2 regions of the Achromobacter sp. RW408 genome follow, and region 1 is predicted to be linked to the other one. Evidence: riboswitches for the same ligand, from Rfam matches in the RefSeq annotation. Region 1 holds a riboswitch; the other holds the start of a gene.

Region 1 (3,201 bases):
ATGTCGGGCATCATCGGCCGCAACCCGCACCACGGCACCACGCGCGCCGTGCGCACGCCGGGAAAGTGGCGGCGGGTCCAGTCCACCAGCGGCTGGATGCGCTCGGCGCGGATGTCCAGGTTGAAGCCATTGAACTCGGCCGTGCCGGCCACGCGGAAACGGTCGCCCAGGCGGCTGGTGACGATCTTGGCGGCCTCGTCCAGCAGGCTCACGTTGGGCGCGGCGGCCTGGCTGGCGGCGTCGTCCAGGTGCACGCTGATCGAATAGCCCTTGACCGGGTAGATGTTCAGCCTGTCGCCCAATTGCCGCGCGAACTGGCGACTGGCGGCACCGGCGCAGACCACGATGGCGTCGGTTTCGTGCTGCTCGCGCCGCCTGCCGTCTTCGCGCGCCAGGTCCAGCACGTAGGGCAGGCCGTCGCGGCTGATGGCGCGGATGTCGGCATCCTGTTCGAAGCGCACGCCGCGGCGCGCGCAGGCCCGCGCCAGGCCGCTGGTGAACTTGTGGATGTCGCCGGTGGCGTCGGACGGCGTATAGAAGCCGCCGTGGCAGGGCGTTTGCAGCGTCGGCTCGATGCCGCGGATTTCCTCCGGCGTGACGGCGTGCCGCTCCAGCCCGCCTTCGCGCAGCAGCGCGTTGGCGCGGCGCGCGGTCTCGAAGCTGGCGGCATCGTGGTAGATGTGCAGGATGCCGCGGCGCTCCAGGTCGAAATCGATGCCTTCCTCCTCGGCCATGGCGTACAGGTGCTGGCGCGCCTCGATCGCCATGCGCGTGGTGGCGATGGTGTTCTGGCGATAGTTGCGGATCTGCCCCATGAACTGGGCCAGCCATGAATACTTGTGCCAGCTCGGACGCGGATTGAGCAGCAGCGGCGCGTCGTGGCGGCCGAGCCAGCGCAGGCCCTTCATGATGGTGGCGGCGCTGTTCCAGACTTCGGCATTGCTGGCGGACAACTGGCCGCCGTTGGCGTAGGACGTCTCCATGGCGGGATAGCGCTGACGGTCGTAGACGGTGACGTCGTAGCCCAGTTTGCTCAAGGCGTAGGCGGACGTGACGCCGGTGATACCGGCGCCGATGATGGCGATGCGGGGCATGATGGCTCCAGATGGCGTGGCCACGATCCGATGATCGCGGCACCCCATCTGTCTCTGTACCTGAGAGCTTCACCCGGGCGCGAGGGCGCGGGTTCCCCTTCGGTGGGCGCCAGGCGCCTCTCTCCAGATTGTCTAGACCGCGCAGTCCTGTTGCCTGAGAGTTTCCGGGGCGGTTGCTCCGTCGGCGCCCGCCACGGGGACGGGACTCTTCTGCGGGGTTTTGAATCGACGCAGTGAGAATAGCCAAAATCTGCCGCGAGCGGGACTCAGGGTTAATACCAGGAAGGAGGCGGATAGGCTCTACACTGGGCGCCAACCCGCGCGGCACGCGCCGGTCAGAAAACGAAAGGACGATCCCGCATGCGCGCTCCGGCAATGTTCCGTATTTCCCTGCTGTCCACGACGTTGGCGCTGGCCCTGGCCGGCACCGCCTCGGCCAGCCCGGCCGTTGCGCAAGCGCCCGCCGCCAAGGCAGCCACGGCATCGGCCTCCGCATCCACGCCCGCCAAGGCCGATCGCGCCACCGCCGCCGTCGACGCCGCGGTGGCCGAGGTCATGCGCCAATACGGCATCGACGGCATGGCCATCGGCGTCAGCCACAACGGCGAGCAGCGCTTCTTCAACTATGGCGACGCCTCGCGCCAGCCGCGCCGCGCCGTTTCCAGCGACACCCTGTTCGAACTGGGTTCGATCAGCAAGACCTTCACCGTCACGCTGGCCGCCTACGCGCAGGCCACGGGCCGCCTGTCGCTGGCCGACAGTCCGGCCAAGTGGGTGCCCGAGCTGCAAGGCAGCGAATTCGCCAAGCTGACGCTGGTGAACCTGGCCACGCACACCGCCGGCGGCTTTCCCTTGCAGGTGCCGGACGCGGTCCAGAACACGGCGCAACTGATGGACTACCTCAAGGCCTGGACTCCGCAGTATGCGCCCGGCACGAAGCGCACCTATGCCAACCCCAGCATCGGCATGCTGGGCGTGGTGGCGGCGCGCGCGCTGGGCGAGTCCTACGTGGCGGCGATGGAGCAGCAGCTGTTTCCCAAGCTGGGCCTGCGCGACACCTGGCTGGAAGTGCCGCCGCGCAAGATGCCCGACTACGCCCAGGGCTACGACAAGCAGGACGCGCCGGTGCGCCTGAACCCGGGCGTGCTGGCCGACGAGGCCTACGGCGTGAAGTCCAGCGCCCGCGACATGCTGCGTTTCGTCGAGATCAACCTGGGCGCCGCGCCGGTCGACGCCACGCTGCAGCGCGCCATCGCCGAGACCCACACCGGCTATTACCAGTTGGGCGCGATGACGCAGGACCTGATCTGGGAACAGTATCGCTACCCGGTGTCGGTGGACGACCTGGTGCGCGGCAACTCCGCCCAGGTCGCGTTCGAGACCCTGCCGGTCAAGGCCCAGCAACCGCCGCTGGCGCCGCAGCAGGCGGTGTGGGTTAACAAGACCGGCGCCACCAATGGCTTTGGCGCCTACGTGGCGTTCGTGCCGTCGCGCAAGCTCGGCATCGTGATCCTGGCCAACCGCAACTATCCCAACGAGGCGCGGGTGCGGTTGGCGCTGCGGGTGCTCGAGGCGCTGGCGCCGTGAATGCCGCCGCCCGGCGCGCAGCGGCCTTCAGGATCGGGCCGCAGGGGGCGCCTGGCCGGCCGCCCTGGCGCCATCGAACCTCGGCAGCAACCCCATGATCTCCAGCCGCGCGCACAACTCGCCCAGCCGCCGCAGCTTGTACGCTTCGACGTCCATGCCGCCATAGTCGTAGAAGCCTTGCCCTTCGCGCAGGCCGTTGCGCCCCTGTTCCATGTTGCGTTCGATGATGGCCGGGGCCGCGAAGCGCGCATCGAGCGCGCCGGACAGGTAGCGCGAGGCGTAGTAGAGGATGTCGCCGCCGCCCCAGTCGATGAACTCCAGCAGGCCCAGCACCGAGAAGCGCAGGCCGAAGCCCAGCCGCACGGCGGTGTCGATGTCCTCGGCGCTGGCCACGCCTTCCTCGACCATGCGGGCCGCCTCGTTCATGGCCAGCGCCTGGATGCGCGGCACGATGTAGCCGGCGGCGGGCGCGCACCGCACCGGCGTCTTGCCGGCCAGGCGCAGCACCGCCAGCAGGTCC
Region 2 (3,201 bases), on a different contig from region 1:
CCAGCTGGTCCTGGGCGGTATCGGTGATGCCGACGACGAACACGTCGCCTTCGGCTTTGACCCATTCATGGGACTCGGTGTACTTGCGATCGGTGGGCAGACTCATGAGGACTCCTGGGGGGATTCGGATAAGGAAATGGTGTTGCGCGCCTCGCGCCGGCGGCCGCGCCCCGCAGGGCCGGCCACCGGCGCGAAGCTTCGAGTTTACGAGTGTTCGACGGCTTTGCCGTTACGGACAAACGGCAGCTTGCAGACCAGGGCGGGCACCCACTTGCCGCGGATGTCGACCTCGACCGTGTCGCCCGCGACCACGCCTTGCGGCAGGCGGGCAAAGCCGATCGAAACGCCCAGCGTCGGCGACATGGTGCCGCTGGTGAGTTCGCCCACGCCGTTCTTGGTGCGCACCGCCATGTGGGCGCGCATCACGCCGCGTTCCTGCAGTTTCAGGCCGACGAAGGCGGCGGGCGTGGCGAACTGCTCCAGCGCGTCGCGGCCGATGAAGCGGCGCTCGGGGTTCTTCAGGGACACCGTCCAGGTCAGCGCGGCTTCGCCGGGCTGGGTCAGTTCGTCCATGTCCTGGCCATACAGGTTCATGCCGGCTTCCAGGCGCAGCGTGTCGCGCGCGCCCAGGCCCGCCGGACGCACGCCCTGGGCCGCCAGGTCGCGCCACAGTTGCACCGCCTCGGCCGCGGGCAGCACGATTTCGAAGCCGTCTTCGCCGGTGTAACCGGTGCGCGCCACCAGCGTGTCGTCACCGACGCGCGCGGCCACGAACGGGGTCAGCGGCTCGCTGGCGGCCTGCCAGGCCGGGCGCGCGGCCCAGACCTTGGCGCGGGCGTTGGGGCCCTGCACGGCGATCATGGCCAGGTCGCGGCGCGGCGTGATGGTGACGTCGAACTTGCCGGCCTGCTTGACGCGCTGCATCCAGGCCATGTCCTTGTCGGCCGTGCCGGCGTTGACCACCACGCGCCATTCGTCGAGCGCGAAGAAGTACACGATCAGGTCGTCGATGACGCCGCCCTGCGGGTTCAGCATGCAGGTGTAGAGCGCCTTGCCCGGTACGGTCAGCTTGGCGACGTCGTTGGCCACCAGGCGCTGCAGGAAGGCGTAGGCGTCGGGGCCCGTGACGTCGGCGTTGAGCATGTGCGAGACGTCGAACATGCCGGCGTCCTGGCGCACCGCGTGGTGCTCTTCCAGTTGCGAGCCGTAGGCCAGGGGCATATCCCAGCCGCCGAAATCGACCATGCGAGCGCCGGAGGCGATATGTTCTTCGGCCAGCGGGGTGCGTTTGAGGGGTGCGGACATGCGCGGGTACTCCGGAGCGGCAGCGGTGCCAGGGTTACGGAATGCCGCCGGCGGACGGGATGCGCCCACGCAACGGCTGAATCTTCCGCCCCTCTGTCCTTTTGCCTGAGAGTTGCCCCGCGTGACGGGTTTGCACCTTCGGCGCCTGGGCTGCTCGCTATGTCCCTGATTGGGCAGCGGCGCCAGGTCTCTCCAGAGTGCTGCTTTGCCGAGTCCGCGCGGTGAAAACCGGGACAGGGCAAGCATGCGCGGTATGGGATACCTGAGCGATTCCGGGCGAATTGCGCCTTCGGCGGCAGCCGCGAACGGCCGCTCTCTCCCGCAACATGCGTGACAGCGCCGAAAGCATACCGCGAAACGCGGTTCCGTTGTTGATCCGCGATCGCCGCCCGGGCGCCGCTTCAGCCCAGCGCGGTGTCCAGCAGCATCATCAGCACGAAGCCCAGCATCAGCCCGCAGGTGGCGTAGACCTCGTGCCCCTTGCGGTGCGATTCGGGAATGATTTCGTGGCTGATCACGAACAACATGGCGCCCGCGGCAAAGCCCAGGCCCCACGGCAGCAGCGCCGCCGACCAGCCCACCACGGCCGCGCCCAGCACCGCGCCCACCGGCTCGACCAGGCCGGACAGCATGCCCAGTGCCACCGCGAACGCGCGCTTGTAGCCCGCGGCGATCAACGCCACGGCCACCACCAGGCCTTCGGGGATGTCCTGGATGGCGATGCCGGTGGCCAGCGCCGTGCCGCGCACCGGATCGTTGCCGGCGTAGCCGACGCCGATGGCCAGGCCTTCGGGCAGGTTGTGCAGGGTGATGGCGAAGACGAACAGCCAGGTACGGCGCAGCCGGTGGGCCTCGATGCCTTCGCGGCCCTTGATGAAATGCTCGTGGGGCAGCAACCGGTCCATCAGCAACAGCGCCGCCGCCCCCAGCAGGATGGCGGCGCCCACCGTCAGGCCGGCGCCCCACGGCCCCGCGCCCTGCGCCTCGGCCGCCGCGATGCCCGGCGCCACCAGCGAGAAGGCGCTGGCGGCCAGCATCACGCCGGCGCCGAAGCCGAACATGCTGTCCTGCATCTTCTGCGGGATGGTGCGCGCGAACAGGATCGGCAGCGTGCCCGCCGCGGTGGCGCCCGCGGCGACCATGCCGCCCAGCAGGGCGTCGGCCACGTGCGGCGCGTGGTCGTTGAAATAGACCCACATCTGGTGCAGGCCCAGGCAGGCGACCAGCACCGCCAGCGTCCAGACACTGACGCTGGTGGCCGCGGGCCGGATGCGATGACGGCTGAAGGTATTCATGGACCGCTGCCCCCGCGCAATGCCGGCTCAGCCCACGGCGGCGGCGTAGCGGCGCGCCACCTCGGGCCAATCGATCACATTGTAGAAGGCGCCGATGTATTCCGGGCGGCGGTTCTGGTACTTGAGATAGTAGGCGTGTTCCCACACGTCCAGGCCCAGGATCGGCGTGTTGCCCTGCATCAGCGGGCTGTCCTGGTTGGCGCTGCTTTCCACCGCCAGCTTGCCGGCGGGCGTCACGCTGAGCCAGGCCCAGCCGCTGCCGAAGCGCGTCAGCGCCGCCTTGGTGAAGGCTTCGCGGAAGGCGGCGTGTCCGCCCAGTTCGGTGTCGATGGCGCGGGCCAGCGCGCCGTCGGGCTCGCCCCCGCCCCGTGGCGACATGACCGACCAGAACAGGCTGTGGTTGGCGTGGCCGCCGCCGTTGTTGCGCACCGCGCCACGGACGGCTTCGGGAAGTTGGTCGATGCGCGCCACCAGGGCCTCGACCGGCTCGTCGGTGGCGATGCCGGCGCCTTCGAGCGCGGCGTTCAGGTTGTTGACGTAGGTCTGGTGGTGCTTGCTGTAATGGATTTCCATCGTCAGCGCGTCGATGTGCGGTTCGAGC

Evidence for each region. A riboswitch is a leader RNA that binds a small molecule or an ion and turns the genes downstream of it on or off. The one in region 1 is predicted to bind glycine.
Region 2: linked by a shared signal. The riboswitch ahead of gcvT (glycine cleavage system aminomethyltransferase GcvT) and the one ahead of DK459_RS10290 (D-amino acid dehydrogenase) in region 1 are both predicted to bind glycine.

What each region holds. Positions count from the first base shown of each region.
Region 1 covers NZ_QHHO01000046.1:64,126-67,326, reverse strand. The annotation lists gene DK459_RS10290 (D-amino acid dehydrogenase) at 1-1,094, opposite strand, end outside; glycine riboswitch at 1,139-1,225, opposite strand; glycine riboswitch at 1,227-1,317, opposite strand; gene ampC (class C beta-lactamase) at 1,485-2,681, shown strand; gene DK459_RS10280 (3-hydroxybutyryl-CoA dehydrogenase) at 2,709-3,201, opposite strand, start outside.
Region 2 covers NZ_QHHO01000047.1:489,561-492,761, forward strand. The annotation lists gene gcvH (glycine cleavage system protein GcvH) at 1-106, opposite strand, end outside; gene gcvT (glycine cleavage system aminomethyltransferase GcvT) at 205-1,305, opposite strand; glycine riboswitch at 1,389-1,511, opposite strand; glycine riboswitch at 1,545-1,637, opposite strand; gene DK459_RS18385 (ZIP family metal transporter) at 1,707-2,600, opposite strand; gene DK459_RS18390 (superoxide dismutase) at 2,628-3,201, opposite strand, start outside.